Regions from separate parts of the Streptomyces sp. NPDC058457 genome, predicted to be linked through region 1. Evidence: riboswitches for the same ligand, from Rfam matches in the RefSeq annotation. Region 1 holds a riboswitch; the other holds the start of a gene.
What was found. Region 1 has a riboswitch for ZMP and ZTP ahead of ACFWPS_RS19035 (bifunctional 5,10-methylenetetrahydrofolate dehydrogenase/5,10-methenyltetrahydrofolate cyclohydrolase). Riboswitches for the same ligand answer to the same signal wherever they lie in the genome.
Positions count from the first base shown of each region.

Region 2: linked by a shared signal. The riboswitch ahead of ACFWPS_RS10495 (glycine hydroxymethyltransferase) and the one ahead of ACFWPS_RS19035 (bifunctional 5,10-methylenetetrahydrofolate dehydrogenase/5,10-methenyltetrahydrofolate cyclohydrolase) in region 1 are both predicted to bind ZMP and ZTP.

Region 1 covers NZ_JBHXLU010000021.1:73,983-82,862, forward strand. The annotation lists gene ACFWPS_RS18995 (rhodanese-like domain-containing protein) at 1-1,599, shown strand, start outside; gene ACFWPS_RS19000 (sulfite exporter TauE/SafE family protein) at 1,596-2,354, shown strand; gene ACFWPS_RS19005 (metal-sensitive transcriptional regulator) at 2,361-2,648, opposite strand; gene ACFWPS_RS19010 (rhodanese-like domain-containing protein) at 2,720-3,301, shown strand; gene ACFWPS_RS19015 (ABC transporter ATP-binding protein) at 3,380-5,146, shown strand; gene ACFWPS_RS19020 (hypothetical protein) at 5,306-5,602, opposite strand; gene ACFWPS_RS19025 (nuclear transport factor 2 family protein) at 5,776-6,141, shown strand; gene ACFWPS_RS19030 (hypothetical protein) at 6,129-6,296, shown strand; ZMP/ZTP riboswitch at 6,313-6,395, shown strand; gene ACFWPS_RS19035 (bifunctional 5,10-methylenetetrahydrofolate dehydrogenase/5,10-methenyltetrahydrofolate cyclohydrolase) at 6,422-7,270, shown strand; gene ACFWPS_RS19040 (CU044_5270 family protein) at 7,283-8,257, opposite strand; gene ACFWPS_RS19045 (RNA polymerase sigma factor) at 8,250-8,792, opposite strand.
Region 2 covers NZ_JBHXLU010000009.1:90,707-99,586, forward strand. The annotation lists gene ACFWPS_RS10475 (FAD-binding protein) at 1-776, shown strand, start outside; gene ACFWPS_RS10480 (decaprenylphospho-beta-D-erythro-pentofuranosid-2-ulose 2-reductase) at 791-1,546, shown strand; gene ACFWPS_RS10485 (2'-5' RNA ligase family protein) at 1,618-2,196, opposite strand; gene trpS (tryptophan--tRNA ligase) at 2,327-3,340, opposite strand; gene ACFWPS_RS10495 (glycine hydroxymethyltransferase) at 3,483-4,937, opposite strand; ZMP/ZTP riboswitch at 4,970-5,060, opposite strand; gene rocD (ornithine--oxo-acid transaminase) at 5,165-6,370, shown strand; gene ACFWPS_RS10505 (glutathionylspermidine synthase family protein) at 6,436-7,650, opposite strand; gene ACFWPS_RS10510 (hypothetical protein) at 7,658-8,002, opposite strand; partial or broken gene ACFWPS_RS10515 (hydrolase) at 8,320-8,880, shown strand, end outside.

The DNA.
Region 1 (8,880 bases):
GGCGCCGTCGTGGTCGATCCGCCCCGGGACGTGGACCGGGTGCTGGCGGCCGTCGCCCGGCGCGGGGTGCGGCTCACCCAGGTCGTGGAGACCCATGTGCACAACGACTACGTCTCCGGCGGCCTCGAACTGGCCCGGCTGACCGGCGCCGCGTACGTGGTGCCGGCCGGGGCGCGGGTGGCGTACGAGCGGATACCGGTGGCCGACGGGGACGTCCTGGAGATCGAGGCGGGCCTCGCGCTGCGCGCGCTGGCCACCCCCGGGCACACCCCGCACCACACGTCGTACGTCCTGGAGGAGACCGGCCGCGCGGTGGCCGTGTTCACCGGCGGCTCGCTGCTGATCGGCACGGTCGGCAGGCCCGACCTGGTGGAGCCCCGGCTCACCGGCGAACTGGCCCGGGCGCAGCACGCCTCGGCGCGCCGGCTGGCCGCCGAGCTGCCGGACGGGACGGCGGTGCTGCCGACCCATGGCTTCGGCAGCTTCTGCTCGGCCGGGGACGCGTCCGGCTCCGCCACCACCATCGGCCGGGAGCGCACGGTGAACGAGGCGCTGGTCAAGGATGTCGACACGTTCGTCGCCGACCTGCTGGCCGGGCTCGACGACGTACCGGCGTACTACGCCCACATGGGCCCGCTGAACTCCGGGGGTCCGGCACCCGTCGACCTCACGCCGCCGCGCCGCGCGGACGCGGCGGAGATCGCGGCGCGGCTGGCCGCCGGGGAGTGGGTGGTGGACCTGCGCAACCGGGTGGCGTTCGCCGAGGGCCATGTCCCGGGCACGCTGAACTTCGAGGCCGACGGGCAGCTGGCCACCTATCTGGCCTGGCTGCTGCCCTGGGGCAGGCCGGTCACGCTGCTCGCCGAGTCGGCCGCGCAGCTCGCCGCCGCCCAGCGGGAACTGACCCGCGTCGGCATCGACCGCCCGGCCGCGGCCGCCACCGGCACCCCCGGGGCCTGGCTGCGCACGGGTGAGCGGCCCCGTTCCTTCCCCCGTGCCACGTTCGCGGAGCTGGCGGCGCACGGGACACGGTCCGTCGTCGTGCTGGACGTGCGCCGGGACACGGAGCGGGCCGGCGGTCACATTCGCGGCTCCCTCCACATACCCCTGCACCAGGTGCGGGAGCGGCTGGGCGAGATACCCGACGGCACGGTGTGGGTGCACTGCGCGGGCGGGATGCGGGCGGCCGTCGCCGCCTCGCTGCTCGACGCGGCCGGGCGTGCCGTGGTCGCCGTCGACGACGGGTTCGCGGCGGCGCGCGCGGCCGGGCTGCCGATGGCCCGGCTCACCCCGGCCGAGGCGCGGGAGCGCACGGACGCGGATGCCGTGCTGCTGGATGTCCGCGAGGCCGGCGAATGGACGGCCGGACACGCGCCGGGGGCCGTGCACGCCCCGCTGTCCGACCTGGCGGCCGGGGCTCCGCTGCCGCCGGCCGCCGCGGACCGCCCGCTCGTCGTGATCTGCCGCTCGGGGCGGCGGTCGCGGGAGGCGGCGGTGCTGCTGACCGCCCGTGGGCTGGACGCGGTGGACGTCGTGGGCGGGATGACCGCCTGGCGCGCGGCGGGCCTCGCGGTCAGCGCCGAGGGCACCGCCGGATGAGCACGCTTCTGCTCGCCCTCGGCGCCGGGGCCGTCACCGGGCTGGCGCTCGGGGCCCTGGGCGGTGGCGGCAGCGTTCTGGCCGTACCGGCGCTGATCTATCTGCTCGGCTTCACCCCGGCCGCGGCCACCACCGCCAGCCTGGTCGTCGTCACGGTCACCTCGGCCACCGCGCTCGTCGCGCACGCCCGCGAGGGCGCGGTGCGATGGCGGGCCGGGGCCGTGTTCGCGGCGGCCGGGATCGTGCCGGCGGCGGTCGGCGGGGCGGTCTCCCGGCAGCTGCCGGCGGCGCTGCTGACCGGGGCGTTCGCGGTGCTCGCCGCCGTGGCGGCACTGCGCATGCTGCGGCCGTCCGCCGCCGGGTCCACCTCGGCGCCGGTACCGGCCCGGGCGTCCCGGGTGGCCGGGGCGGGCGCCGGTCTCGGCGCGGTGACCGGGGTGCTCGGGGTGGGCGGCGGGTTTCTCGCCGTACCGTCCCTGGTGAACGTCGTGGGACTGCGGATGCGCGCGGCGATCGGAACGAGCCTGCTGGTCATCACGATCAACTCGCTCACCGCGCTGGCGGCACGAGCCGGTTCGGCGGTGGACGTCGACTGGTCGGCCGTGGGCCCGTTCGCCGGGGCCGCGATCCTCGGCGCCTGGGACGGCAGACGGCTCGCGGCCCGGCTGTCCGCGGGCACCCTCCAGCGGCTCTTCGCCTACGCGCTGCTCGCGGTGGCCGCGTTCATGCTGGCGGACGCGCTGGGGCCGGTCTGACCGGCCCTAGGCCAGTGACAGGAACAGCTTCTCCAGCCGTGCCTTCATCTGTTCGGTGGTCTCGCCGTCCGCGCCGCCCCGCCCGGGATCGGCGATGCACTGCTGGAGCCCGGTCGCGATGATCGCGAAGCCCGCCCGGTCCAGGGCGCGCGAGGCGGCGGCCAGCTGGGTGACCACGTCCTCGCAGTCGCGGCCCTCCTCGATCATCTTGATCACGCCGGAGATCTGCCCCTGCGCCCGGCGCAGCCGGTTCAGCACCGACTTGAGCTCATCACCTTCGAACTGAAGCTCCACGATCACTCCTCACATACCCGTAGGGGTATGTTACCCCGTTGCTCATCACCTCCAGAAAGAATCGCACCCCCATGCCCACCACACCCTCGCACCCGACACTCGACCCCGACCACGCCCTCGCCCGCCTCCACGAACTCACCGTCGTCGACGTCCGCACCCCGGGCGAGTACGCCTCCGGCCACCTGCCCGGCGCCCACAACATCCCGCTGGACAGCCTGGACCGGGCACTGCCCACGCTCCGCGCGGCGCACGGCGAACTGCTCCTCGTCTGCGCCTCCGGCGCCCGCGCCGAGAACGCCCGGACGGTCCTCGCCGGGCACGGCATCCCGGCGGCCACCCTCACCGGCGGCACCCGCGGCTGGGCCGGGCGCGGTCACGAACTGCACCGGCCCCGGGGCGAGTCCCGGGCGGCATGGGCCATGGAGCGCCAGGTGCGGCTCACCGCCGGGACGGCCGTCCTCGCCGGGCTGGCCCTCGGGCAACTGCACCCGGCCTGGCTGCTGCTGTCCGCCGGCGTGGCGGGCGGCCTGGTGTTCTCGGCGCTCACCGACACCTGCGGCATGGCCGCGCTGCTGGCGAGACTGCCGCACAACCGGCCCCGCCCGGCGGACCTGGACGCGACCCTCGCGGCCCTGGGTTCCGCCCGCGGCTGACCGCACGCCGGTACCGGGAACGGCCGACGTAGCCTGGGGCCGTCGGAGGGCGCCGCCCACCGCCGGACGAGGAGCACCGTGACCACCGCAGACGCAGTTCCGACGACACAGCCGAAAGAGCCCGTGTTCCGGCTGCTCCTCTCCTACGTACGGCCGCACCGCTGGGCCCTGCTGGCCGGTGCGGCGCTCTCGCTGGTGACGGGCGCCACCGGGCTGCTGCTGCCGCTGGTGGCCCGGGGGTTGATCGACGATCTGTCCCACGACCGTTCCATCACCGCCAAGTTGCTCGCCATGGCGGGTCTGGTGGTCGGCAACGCCGCGGTGGGCGCACTGGGTTCGTACGTCCTCAGGCGCACCGCCGAGTCGGTCGTGCTCGGGGCGCGGCGCACCCTGTCGTCGTATCTGCTCAGGCTGCGGATCACCGCCGTTGACCGCACCGAACCCGGCGACCTGATGGCGCGGATCACCTCGGACACCACCCTGCTGCGCGAGGTCACCACGGACTCGCTGGTCGCGCTCGGCACCGGCGGGCTCACCCTGGTCGCCACCGTGGTGATGATGGGGGTGGTCGATCCCGTGCTCCTTGCCGTCACCCTCGCCGTGATCGTTGGGGCGGGTATCGTGCTGGGCACCATCGTGCCGCGCATCAACCGGGCGAGCCGCCGGGCGCAGGACGCGGTCGGGGTGATGGGAGCCTCGCTGGAGCGGGTGCTGGGCGCGCTGCGCACGGTGAAGGCGTCGGGCGCCGAGCACCGCGAGGAGCGGGCCCTGCACGAGGCCGCCGAGGAGTCCTGGCGGCAGAGCGTGCGGGCCGCCAAGTGGTCGGCGGCCGCCGGGAACACGGCGGGGCTCGCGATGCAGCTGGCGTTCATCACGGTGCTCGCGGTGGGCGGCGCCCGGGTGGCGACCGGTGCGATCGGCGTGGGCACGCTGGTGGCGTTCCTGCTCTACGTCTTCTATCTGATGCAGCCGATCCAGCAGGTCGTCGGGGCGATCACCCAGTACCAGACCGGCGCCGGCGCGCTCGCCCGGATCCAGGAGGCCCTGCAACTCCCCGCCGAACCCCTTTCCCGGCCCGCCGAGTTGCCGTCCGGCGGCGCCGAACCGGCCTCGGTCGCCTTCACCGACGTACGCTTCCGCTACGCCGACGACCTGCCGTACGTCCACCACGGCGTCAGCTTCGACGTCCCCGCGCGGGGCATGACGGCGTTCGTCGGGCCGTCCGGCGCGGGCAAGACCACCGTGTTCTCGCTGATAGAGCGGTTCTACGACCCCGAGTCCGGCACGATCGCCGTGGACGGCCGCCCGGTCGCCGACTGGGAACTGCCGCTGCTGCGCTCGGCCATCGGGTACGTCGAGCAGGACGCGCCGGTGCTGTCGGGGTCGTTGAAGGACAACCTGCTCCTCGGCAACCCGGACGCGGACGAGGACGCGGTCGCGCGGGTGGTGAAGACGACCCGGCTCGACGGTCTGGTCGCCCGGCTGCCGCAGGGGCTGGAGACGCTGGTCGGGCATCGCGGGACCAAGCTGTCGGGCGGGGAGCGGCAACGGGTCGCGATCGCCCGGGCGTTGCTGCGCCGGCCCCGGCTGCTGCTCCTGGACGAGGCCACCTCGCAGCTGGACGCGGTGAACGAGGCGGCACTGAGGGACACGGTCGCCGATGTGGCGCGGTCGACCACGGTGCTGGTGGTCGCGCACCGGCTGTCGACGGTGACCATGGCGGACCGGATCGTCGTCATGGACGCGGGCCTGGTCCGCGCGGTGGGCACGCACCGCGAGCTGGTGGCGGCGGACCCGCTGTACGCGGAGCTGGCGGCGACGCAGTTCCTCGCCGCCGAGCACTGAGACCCGAGAGCCGGGCGGCCATCGGTCACGACGTCCGGGCACCGGTCACGGCTTCCGGGGACCGGGTACGGCGTCCGAGGACCGGGTAGGGCGTCCGAGGACCGGATACGGCGGAGGGCCGCCCCGGAAGCGGGGCGGCCCTCCGGGTGCGGGCGGGGGTCAGGACTCGATGGCCGGCAGCAGCCCCATGACGGGCGCGGCCAGGTCGGTGACCTGGTGCAGTTCGCCCAGCCTCTGGACTCCGTTCAGCCCCTGCACCTGCTCCGAGACCTTCGGGATCTCGTCCTTGTAGGGCGCCGGGATGTCACTGCGGGCGAGCGAGTCGAGCACGCCGAGCGCGGTGAGCTTCCCGGGGTGCTGCGCGCTCGCGTCGGCCGCGTTCGCCAGCGGCGCGGCGAGGCCGGTGACCCCGACGGCGATGCCGACGGCGGCGACGATACGTCGTGTTGAGATCATGTCCTCAGCAACGGCCCCGGCGCCTGGCCGGACACGGGCAGCCGGTCCCCCTCACCCGTCAGGCGGAGTGCGCGGCCTGCGCTTGCCGAGCCCGGTGGGGCGGAGGACGCTCGATGTGAGGGGCTCGCGCGGCCCGCTCCGCATCGGGTCGCGGGCTCCCGCAGGAGGTCACCATGGGCACCGCGACCGGTTCCACGTTCGACACCGCCACGCTGCGCCGGGCCATAGAGGGGAACACCGGGAACAGCCTTCTGGCGCTCTACGCGGACGACGCGGAGATCCGCATCATCGACCGCAACACCCAGCCCAGCCATCCCAAGGTCCTGCACGGCCGCAAGGACATCGCCGCACTGCTGGACGACGTCTACAGCCGCGACATGACGCACACACTGGACCAGTGCATCGTCCAGGGCGACAAGGCCGCCTTCAGCGAGTCCTGCGAGTACGAGGACGGGGTCCGGGTGCTCGCCGAGTCGATGATCACGCTGCGCGACGCCAAGATCGCCGAGCAGATCATGATCCAGGCATGGGACGAGTAGTCGGGAGGACCGCGAGGATCCAGGTCAGCTCCCGGTTGACCTGGACCTTCTCAGCACGGGCGGCGCTGGGACAGGCCCGCCGCCCGCGTCGCCGTGCGCCCGCCCTGCTGCTGTGGACGGTCCTGCGGGCGCCGCACCGCCGCAGGAAGCACTGACGGCTCGGTTACGCTGGGGACGGGCCGTGACTGGCGCTGAGGTGGAGCACCACCGGGGAGCGGTCCGCACTGTCGATGCCGTGCGCCTGGGCGATCAAGGTCGAACCGGCTCAGGAGTGTGCCGCATGACCCAGGCCCGTCTCATTGACGGAACCGCCGTCGCCCGCCGGATCGTCGAGGAGACCGCGGAGAAGGCCGCCGACCTCACCGCACGGACCGGTGTCACGCCGTGTCTGGCGACCGTGCTGGTCGGTGAGGACCCCGCCTCCGTCACCTATGTCCGGATGAAGCAGAACCGCAGCCGCAAGGCGGGCATCGCCTCCCGGCACGTGGCCCTGCCCGCCGCCACGACCACCGAGGAACTCGTGGCCGTACTGCGGGAGTTGTCCACCGACCCGGCCGTGCACGGCATCCTGCTCCAGCACCCGGTCGGCGAACACATCGACGAGCGGGCCGCGTTCGAGGCGATCGCGCCGGAGAAGGACGTGGACGGCGTGACCTTCGCGTCGTTCGCAACGATGAGCTTCGGCCTGCCGGGCTTCGTCTCCTGCACGCCCGGCGGCATCCTGCGCCTGCTCGACGCGTACGACGTCGACCCGGCCGGGAAGCGCGCGGTGGTCGTCGGCCGCAGCGCGATCCTGGGCAAGCCGGCCGGCATGCTGCTGCTGGCCCGCGACGCCACCGTCACCTACTGCCACTCCCGCACCCGCGACCTCTCGGCGGCCGTCCGCGAGGCCGACATCGTGGTCGCCGCCGTGGGCCGGCCCCGGCTGATCCGGGGCCAGGACATCAAGCCGGGCGCGGTCGTGCTCGACGCCGGCTACAACGAGGGCAACGTCGGTGACGTCGACTTCGACACCGCCGTCGAGCGGGCTTCGCTGATCACGCCGGTGCCGGGCGGGGTCGGCCCGATGACCATCGCCGTGCTGCTGGAGCAGACGGTGACGGCAGCGGCCCGGCAGCTCGGGGCCTGACGCGGGGCGCGCTCAGCGCATCCAGGCGCTGTACTGCATGACGGCCCCGGCCTTCACGCCGTACTCGGGATCGTCCCGGGTGAGCACGGCCTCCATGCCGAGGACGGTCCCGGTGGCCGGGTCCAGGATCAGCATCCGGCGCAGCCCGGAGCCGTCGTCGCAGACGTACGCCTGCCCGGTGCGGCCCAGCCGGTCGGTGACCTCCCCCACCGGGCGCAGTCCTCCGGCCTTCGCGAAGAGTTCGGCCAGCGCCGCCGACTCCCGGGCGCCGAGCGTCCAGTTGTCCAGCAACTCCGCCGCCGCGTCGAGGAGTTCGGGCGTGCTGAGGGTGTCGGTGTAGTTCAGCTCGGTGAGGTAGGTGCGCAGCTTCGCCGGGTCGTGCGGGGGTGCCGCCAGCGGCGGGGCGTCGCCCCACATCGGCGGATAGGTCCGCCGGCTGAGCACATGGCCGTCCTCGACGAGCCGGGGTGTGTCGCCGGCGTCGGTGAGGACCGGGCGGCCCGGACGGCCCGGGTCGGTGGCCACGACCAGTTCGGTGTGGCTGCCGTCGGCCCGCCAGCGCACCACCCTCTCCTGGGGCAGGGTGACGGGCGGCTTGTCGTCACTCATGCCCAGGCTCCAGGACTGCACATGGGTGCCCTGGCGCAGGGCGGGCGACCCGTCCCGGGCCGCGACGGCGGCCAGTTCGGCCACGTCCGCGAGCGGTACGGGCACGGAGTGGGCGCGGACGGTCAGCGGCCGGGGCGCGGCGAGGGCGGGGGTACCGGCGGAGCCGCCGAGCAGCAGCGTCAGCGTGGTCGCGACCACGGTGGCGGCCGCGACCAGCCCCCACGCCAGCCGCGGCCGGGTCCGGCGCACGGGGCGCGGCTCCCGCAGCAGCCGGGCGAGGTGCCGCTCGGCGGTGTGGTCGAGAGGGCCGTCGCCGAAGTAGGGGCCGGCGGCGGGGGCCGGGTCGGCGGCGCGCAGCAGGTCGAGTTCGTCAGCCATGGCGGTGTCCCTCGGAGAGAGCCTCGGCGGCGGGGGGTCGCAGTCGGTCGATCTCGGCTCTGAGCCGACGGCGGGCACGGTGCAGCCGCATCGCCGCAGCCCGTTTCCCGCAGCCCAGGACGACGGCGACCTCGTCGATGCCGAGTTCCTCCCACGCCGTCAGCCGCAGCACCTCCTGGTCGGCCGGGGACAGCCGGACGAGCGCCTCGTGCACCCAGGCGCCGGGCCGCTCGCCGCCAGGGCTGTCCACGACGTGCCGTCGGTGCGCGGTGTCGTCGTTGCCCAGCCGGTCCAGCAGCCGTCGCCGGCGCCCGTACCCGCGTACCGCGTTGGCGAGGCAGTTGCGTGCCACGCCGTACAGCCAGGGCAGCGGGTCCGCCGGCAGGTCGGCGCGACGGCGCCAGGCCACCGTGAACACCTCCGCCACCACTTCCTCCACCTCGCCGGTCCGCCCGTCCAGTCGCCGCGCGACATAGCGGCTGACCGCCCAGTAGTGCTCGCGATAGGCAGCGGCGAAGATCTCGACGTTGCTCATGTCCCGTTCTTGTCCGGCACCTTCCCGATCGTCACACCCGTCTCCGTGACGCTCGTCGCATCCGTCGGGTGTGACCGGCGCGCACGGC
Region 2 (8,880 bases), on a different contig from region 1:
CCACCGACCTCGACGACCTGATGGCCCGGCTGACCGCCGCCGACCACCGCTACCGCTACTCGGTCGCCTGGATCGACCTGCTCGCGCGCGGGGCGGCGACCGGGCGCGCGGTGCTCACCCGCGGCGACCACGCGCCCCGGGAAGCACTCGGCAAGGGCACCCGCGCCGGGCGCGCCCCCCTCGCCTTCCGCCCCCGCAGCCTCCCACCCGCCCCCGCCCACGTCCCCGACGGCCTCCTGGGCCGCACCACCGTCGGCCTCTTCAACGAGCTCTGGTACCGCAAGGCCCCCCGCGCCCGCGTCGGCCAACTCCAGCCCATCTCCGCGTTCTTCCACCCCCTGGACGGCGTCCCGCACTGGAACCGCGTCTACGGCCGGGCCGGCTTCGTCCAGTACCAGTTCGCCGTCGGACACGGCCAGGAGGCCGCCCTGCGCCGGATCGTGGCCCGCATCTCCGAACGCCGCTGCCCGTCCTTCCTCGCCGTCCTCAAACGCTTCGGCGAAGCCGACCCCGGCTGGCTCTCCTTCCCCGTGCCCGGCTGGACCCTCGCCCTCGACATCCCCGCCGCGCTGCCCGGCCTCTCCGCCTTCCTCGACGAACTGGACGAGGAGGTCGCGGGCGCCGGCGGCCGCGTCTACCTCGCCAAGGACGCCCGGCTCCGCCCCGAGCTGCTCACCGCGATGTACCCCCGCCTCGACGAATTCCGTTCCCTGCGCGCCGAGTTGGACCCGCGCGGGGTCTTCGTCTCCGACCTGTCCCGCCGCCTCGGTCTCTAGCCCCAGGAGTTGCAGTGAAGGACGCCTTCGGAATGCCCCAGTCCCTGCTCGTCCTCGGCGGTACGTCGGAGATCGCGCTGGCCACCGCGCGCCGGCTGATCGCCCGCCGCACCCGCACGGTCTGGCTGGCGGGCCGCCCCTCCCCCGCACTCGAACAGGCCGCCGAGCAGCTGCGCGCCCTCGGCCCCGACGTGCACACCGTCCCCTTCGACGCGCTGGACCCCGAGTCCCACGAGGCGGCCCTCGGCAAGGTCTTCGCCAACGGCGACGTCGACCTGGTCCTGCTCGCCTTCGGCATCCTCGGCGACCAGGCGACCGACGAACGCGAGCCGGTGAACGCCGTGCGCGTCGCCCAGACCAACTACACCGGCGCCGTCTCGGCGGGCCTGGTCAGCGCACGGGCCCTGCAGACCCAGGGCCACGGCTCCCTGGTGGTCCTCTCCTCGGTCGCCGGGGAACGGGCCCGCCGCTCCAACTTCATCTACGGCTCCAGCAAGGCGGGCCTGGACGCGTTCACCCAGGGCCTGGGCGACGCCCTGCACGGCACGGGCGTGCACGTCATGGTCGTACGGCCGGGGTTCGTGCGGTCGAAGATGACAAAGGGGCTGGAAGAAGCGCCCCTCGCCACCACCCCGGAAGCGGTGGCGACGGCGATCGAGATCGGCCTGCGCAGGCGCTCGGAGGTGGTGTGGGTGCCGGGGGCGTTGAGGGTGGTGATGTCGGCGCTACGGCACGCGCCGCGGTCGGTCTTCCGACGGCTTCCGATTTGACACCGGCCCACTGAGACGCGCCCCTTCAGGGGCGCGGGGAACTGCGCGACCAGCCCCCACGCACCCGCGGACTACCGACTGGCGATGGACCCTCGCTCCACATGCCCCACCTGAGGCGGAACAACAGAGCCCCCGAAGACGTAGTCACGCAGCTTCCGCCACACCCCGTCCGCCCCCTGCTCGTACAACGCGAACCCCCTACACGGCCACTCGGCCTGGAAGTCCGCCAGCTCGGCGAACGCCCGGTCCATCGCGGCCTCGTCGATCCCATGAGCGACCGTCACATGCGGGTGGTACGGGAACTGCAGCTCCCTGGCGAGCGGCCCCGCCTCGTCCCGGACCCGCTCCTGCAGCCAGGCGCAGTCGTCCGCGCCCTGGACCACCCGGACGTACACCACCGGCGACAGCGGCCGGAACGTACCCGTACCGCAGAGCCGCATCGGGAACGGCCGGCCGGCCGCGGCGACCTCGCTCAGGTGGGCTTCCACAGCGGCCAGCGACCCTTCGGCGATCTCCGCCGGAGGCAACAGCGTGACGTGTGTGGGGATGCCGTGGGCCGCGGCGTCGCCGAAGCCCGCGCGCCGCTCCTGGAGCAGGCTGCCATGCGGCTCCGGGACCGCGATCGACACGCCGATCGTTACGGTCCCCACGTCATCTCCCGTCGGTCGTGGTGGGCGGACGCATGTCGGGTTCGTACCCGGCCGTCCGGCTATCGACTGTACGGCCACGGCCGCCTCCCGGGCAGCCGTGGCCGAAGTGATGTGCAGCGCTTCGCTTCGCTCAGTGCTTGGCGGGCAGGAAACCGACCCTGTCGTAGGCCTGGGCCAGGGTCTCGGCCGCGACGGCACGGGCCTTCTCCGCGCCCTTGGCCAGGATCGAGTCGAGGGTCTCCGAGTCGTCCAGGTACTGCTGGGTGCGCTCCCGGAACGGGGTGACGAACTCGACCATGATGTCGGCGAGGTCGGTCTTGAGGGCGCCGTACATCTTGCCCTCGTACTCCTGCTCCAGCTCGGCGATCGACTTGCCGGTGAGGGTGGAGTGGATGGTGAGGAGGTTGGAGACGCCCGGCTTGTTCTCGGCGTCGTAGCGGATCACGGTCTCCGTGTCGGTGACCGCGCTCTTGACCTTCTTCGCGGTCGCCTTCGGGTCGTCGAGGAGGTTGATGAGGCCCTTCGGCGTGGACGCCGACTTGCTCATCTTGATCGACGGGTCCTGGAGGTCGTAGATCTTCGCCGTCTCCTTGAGGATGTACGGCTTCGGGATGGTGAAGGTCGCGCCGAACCGGCCGTTGAAACGCTCGGCGAGGTCGCGGGTGAGCTCGACGTGCTGGCGCTGGTCCTCGCCGACGGGGACCTCGTTGGCCTGGTAGAGCAGGATGTCGGCGACCTGGAGGATCGGGTACGTGAACAGGCCGACGCTCGCGCGGTCCGTGCCCTGCTTGGCGGCCTTGTCCTTGAACTGGGTCATCCGGCTGGCCTCGCCGAAGCCGGTGAGGCAGTTCATGACCCAGGCGAGCTGGGCGTGCTCGGGGACGTGGCTCTGCACGAAGAGGGTGCAGCGGTCCGGGTCCAGGCCGGCCGCGAGCAGCTGGGCGGCGGCGAGGCGGGTGTTGGCGCGCAGGTCGGCGGGGTCCTGCGGGACCGTGATCGCGTGCAGGTCCACGACCATGTAGAAGGCGTCGTGGGACTCCTGGAGGGCTACCCACTGGCGGACGGCGCCGAGGTAGTTGCCCAGGTGGAACGAGCCGGCGGTGGGCTGGATGCCGGAGAGCACGCGGGGTCGGTCAGAGGCCATGTTCACCATTCTCTCAGAGGAGGAGGGCGGGAATGGCCCGGCGGTGGGGGGTGGTTTCGGAGCGCGGGGGACTGCGGGTCGCATGTGGTTGCTCGCGCAGTTCCCCGCGCCCCTGACGGGGCGCTGCCCCTTACGGCGTCGATCAGCCGAGGTCGATCTCCGGGTACAGCGGGAACCCGGCCACCAGGTCCGTCGCGCGCTGGGCGATCTCCGTCGACACCTTCTCGTCCAGGACGTGCGAGGCCTTGCTCGGCGCGCCCGACTTCGTCGTGCCCGGTTCGGTCGCCGTCAGGACGCGGTCGATCAGGCCCGCGACCTCGTCCATCTCGGCGGTGCCCAGGCCGCGCGTGGTGAGCGCCGGGGTGCCGATGCGGATGCCGGAGGTGTACCAGGCACCGTTCGGGTCGGCGGGGATCGCGTTGCGGTTGGTGACGATGCCGGAGTCGAGCAGGGCCGTCTCGGCCTGGCGGCCGGTGAGGCCGTACGACGTCTCGACGTCGATCAGGTTGAGGTGGTTGTCCGTGCCGCCGGTGACCAGCGTGGCGCCCCGGCGCAGCAGGCCCTCGGCCAGCGCGCGCGAGTTGTCGACGATGCGCTGGGCGTAGTCCTGGAAGGCGGGCTGCCGGGCCTCGGCGAGGGCTACGGCCTTGGCGGCCATGACGTGCGGGAGCGGGCCGCCGAGGACCATCGGGCAGCCGCGGTCGACCTGGTCCTTGAGGGAGTCGTCGCACAGGACCATGCCGCCGCGCGGGCCGCGCAGCGACTTGTGGGTGGTCGTGGTCACGATCTGGGCGTGCGGGACCGGGTCGAAGTCGCCGGTCAGGACCTTGCCGGCGACCAGACCGGCGAAGTGCGCCATGTCGACCATGAGGGTCGCGCCGACCTCGTCGGCGATCTCCCGCATGATCCGGAAGTTCACCAGACGGGGGTACGCGGAGTAGCCGGCGACGATGATCAGCGGCTTGAAGTCGCGGGCCTGGGCGCGCAGCGCGTCGTAGTCGATCAGGCCGGTGGCCGGGTCGGTGCCGTAGGAGCGCTGGTCGAACATCTTGCCGGAGATGTTGGGGCGGAAGCCGTGGGTGAGGTGGCCGCCGGCGTCCAGGGACATGCCGAGCATCCGCTGGTTGCCGAAGGCCTGGCGCAGCTCGGCCCAGTCGGCCTCGGAGAGGTCGTTGACCTGGCGGGCGCCGGTCTTCGCCAGGAAGGGGACCTCGACGCGGTCGGCGAGGACGGCCCAGAAGGCGACCAGGTTGGCGTCGATGCCGGAGTGCGGCTGGACGTAGGCGTGCCGCGCGCCGAACAGCTCGCGGGCGTGCTCGGCGGCGAGCGCCTCTACCGTGTCCACGTTGCGGCAGCCGGCGTAGAAGCGGCGGCCGACGGTGCCCTCGGCGTACTTGTCGCTGAACCAGTTGCCCATCGCGAGCAGGGTCGCCGGCGAGGCGTAGTTCTCGGAGGCGATCAGCTTGAGCATCTCGCGCTGGTCGGCGACCTCCTGGCCGATGGCGTCCGCGACGCGCGGCTCGACCGCGCGGATGACGTCGAGGGCGGCGCGGTAGGCCTTGGACTCGGTGGACAGGGGCGCAGACGGGTCAGACATTCGGGACCTCCGGACATGGCGTTCGGCATTCACGGTTCGGCCCAGGCGCACGGCACTCGGTCACGACGCGGGCCGCTCCCCGATGGTCGGTCCCATCCCAGCGCGCCAGTCACGGCCCGCGGATCACATTACCGGGCACGCCGGGCCCAAGGGCCGTGGCGTCCACCAGTCGGGCAGGGGCAGAGGGTAGGAAAGGGGACAGTCCGACCGCGTTCCCTGGAGTCGCCGTGACCACTACGGAAGCCCTCATCGCCGCCGCCGACGCGCACAGCGCGCACAACTACCACCCGCTGCCGGTGGTGATCGCGACGGCCGACGGCGCCTGGATGACGGACGTCGAGGGACGCCGGTACCTGGACTTCCTGGCCGGCTACTCGGCGCTGAACTTCGGGCACGGCCACCCCCGCCTGGTCGCGGCGGCGAAGGCGCAGCTGGAGCGGGTGACGCTGACGTCCCGGGCCTTCCACCACGACCGGTTCGCCGCGTTCTGCACCCAGCTGGCCGAGCTGTGCGGGATGGAGATGGTGCTGCCGATGAACACGGGGGTGGAGGCCGTGGAGACGGCGGTGAAGACCGCCCGGAAGTGGGGGTACCGGGTCAAGGGCGTCCCCGCGGAGATGGCGAAGGTCGTGGTGGCGGGCGGGAACTTCCACGGGCGTACGACGACCGTGATCAGCTTCTCCACGGATCCGGAGGCGCGGGCGGACTTCGGGCCGTACACGCCCGGCTTCGAGATCGTGCCGTACGGGGACCTGACCGCCATGCGGGCCGCGGTGACCGAGAACACCGTCGCGGTGCTGCTGGAGCCGATCCAGGGCGAGTCGGGGGTCATCGTGCCCCCGGAGGGCTATCTGGCCGGGGTGCGGGAGCTGACCCGGGAGCGGAACGTGCTGTTCGTCGCCGACGAGATCCAGTCGGGGCTGGGTCGGACCGGGCGGACGTTCGCGTGCGAGCACGAGGGGGTCGTACCGGATGTGTACGTGCTCGGGAAGGCGCTCGGGGGCGGGGTGCTGCCGGTGTCGGCGGTGGTGGCGAGCGCGGACGTGCTCGGGGTGTTCCGGCCCGGGGAGCACGGGTCGACCTTCGGGGGGAATCCGCTGGCCTGTGCGGTGGCACTGGAGGTGATCGCGATGCTGCGGACCGGGGAGTTCCAGGAGCGGGCGGCCGAGCTGGGGGAGCTGCTGCACCGGCGGCTGGCGGAGATCGCGGGCAGCGGGCGGGTGACGGCCGTGCGGGGGCGGGGGCTGTGGGCCGGGGTGGATGTCGATCCGGGGGTGGGATCGGGGCGGGCGGTCTCGGAACGGTTGCTGGAGCGGGGGGTACTGGTGAAGGACACGCACGGGGCGACGGTGCGGATCGCTCCGCCGCTGGTGGTCGAGGAGGAGGATCTGGAGTGGGGGGTGGAGCAGCTGTGGGGGGTGCTGAGCGCGTAGGGGGGCGGACCGGTGCGTACTCGGCTGCGGGCCGGTGGGGGCTTGTCGCGCAGTTCCCCGCGCCCCTAAGTCGGCAGAATCACGTGCGGCAGGAAGCGGGCGTAGTCGTCCGTCACCAGGCCCTCCGACTCACGTAGGCCGAGGCCCGCCGCCTCCTCCCCCACCACCCAGGCGCCCAGCACCACACGGTTGCCGTCGAAGTCGGGGAGCGGGGCCAACTCCTGGTAGCAGCAGGGCTCTTCGCGTGTGCCTGACGGCATTACTTCGTTGACGACGGGCTCCGCGCCCGGTGCATGCACCTGCACGCCCGCGCCCTCCCGCCCCAGCAGCGGCTTGCTGACGTACCCGCGTCCGGTCGCGAGCTCTCTCGGTCCGTCGACGTACGCCGGGAGCAGGTTCGGGTGGCCGGGGTACAGCTCCCAGAGGATCGCCAGCAGGGCCTTGTTGCTGAGCAGCATCTTCCAGGCCGGCTCGATCCACATCGTGGCGCCCGTGCCGCCGCCGTTGTCCAGGGTGTCGAGGACGTGGCCGGCGAAGGGGTCGGTGGTGAGCCACTCCCAGGGGTAGAGCTTGAAGCAGCTGCGGATGAAGCGGAGCCGGTTGTCGACGAAGCGGCCGGAGAGGGTGTCCCAGCCGATCTCCTCCATGGAGATCCAGTCGGTGGTGAGGCCCGCCTGTTCCGCCGTCTCCTTGAGGTAGGCGACCGTCATCAGGTCCTCGCCGAGTTCGTCGGCGCAGGAGTGGGCGAAGTGGAGCGGGGCGCCGGGCGGCAGGAGGCGGGCCTGCCTCCGCCAGCCGGCGACCAGGCGTTCGTGCAGGCTGTTCCACTGGTCGGCGCCCGGGAAGCGGTCCGCCATCCAGAACCACTGCGCCGACGCGGCCTCCACCAGGGAGGTGGGGGTGTCGGCGTTGTACTCCAGGAGCTTCGCCGGGCCCCTGCCGTCGTAGCGGAGGTCGAAGCGGCCGTAGAGGGAGGGGAGTTCGGTGCGGCGGTGCCAGGACTCGGTCACGGCGGCGGCCACCCGGGGGTCGGTGACACCGAGTTCGGCGAAACGATCCTTCGCCACGATGTGGTCGGCCGCCACGAGGCACATGGCGTGCAGTTCCTCGACGGCCTCCTCCAGCGTCTCCACCTCGTCGAGGGTGAAGACGTAGTAGGCGCTCTCGTCCCAGTAGGGGCGCAGCTCGCCGTCGGGGTGGCGGGTGAGGGGGTAGATCAGCCCCTGCTCCTCGACGGTCCTCTGCCAGCCGGGGCGGGGTTCGGTGGTACGGCGTTCCACGGCGCGGTCAGCCGCCGGAGCTGCCGTGGCCGCTGCCGAAGCCGCCCCGCTTGACGCTGTGGCCGCCACCGGAAGAACCGCCCGAACCGCTGCGCGGCTTGGTGAAGGAGCCGCCGCTGACCCAGCCGCCCTTCTTCCTGCCGCCGTAGTAGTAGTCCGCGTCGACGGCGGACTTGGCGGAGGCGCAGTTCTTGTCGGAGACGACCTGGTAGCCCTTGGCCGCGGTGTAGCTGTCGCGGTCGACGCAGCGCTTGTCGGGGTCCGAGGAGCAGGCCGTCAGGGCGGTGGCCAGCAGGCCCACACCGCCGAGGACGACCGTGCCCGAGCGCAGTTGCCGGCGTGCGTCTGCCATGTTCGTGCTCCCCCGTGCGGCGCGATGTCCGGCGACAGCCTAGACGAGCGGTTTCGAGCCACTGCCGGAGGCCCGACCTCGACTTGTCATGTCCAGGTAAGAAAATCATGTGAAGTCACCGGGGTCCTGTCGGCGCACCGCGTCCCGCGGGTACCGTCCAGCTGTCCCCAGGTGAACGATCAACTTCGGACTCTACGCGCGCAGAACAAGTCCTGCCCGGCAGAACCGCACTTCTCTCTACGCGCGCAGAACGACTCGTGACGCACCACCCGCACCGCCATCCCTCTCGCACCCCCCCACCGATGGAGGAATGACAGATGCCCGGCTTCGCCATCCCGCGCCGCAAACTCACCACGGCCCTGGCCGTGCTCGGCCTGCTCACCGCCGGTGCCGCCGTCCAGGCCACCAGTGCCGCGACCCCCGCCCACGCGGCCACCACCTACAAGGTCCTGTTCGACGACGGCCACGCCGAGGAGGCCGGCAACGCGGACTGGATCATCTCCACCAGCAAGCCCGACCCGCTCTCCCAGGACTCCTCCCCGTCCTCCGACAAGGACTGGACGGGCGCGCTGTCGTCGTGGGGCATCGCCCTGCAGAAGACCGGCAGCTACAGCCTGAAGACCGCGACGAGTGCCCTCACGTACGGGGGTTCGTCGGCCACCGACCTGTCGAAGTTCAACGCGCTCGTGCTGCCGGAGCCCAACACCAAGTTCACGACCGCCGAGAAGACCGCGATCATGAACTTCGTGAAGGCCGGCGGCGGGCTGTTCATGATCTCCGACCACACCGGGGCCGACCGCAACAGCGACGGCTACGACGCGGTCGAGATCCTCAACGACCTGATGACCAACAACAGCGTGGACTCGACCGACCCGTTC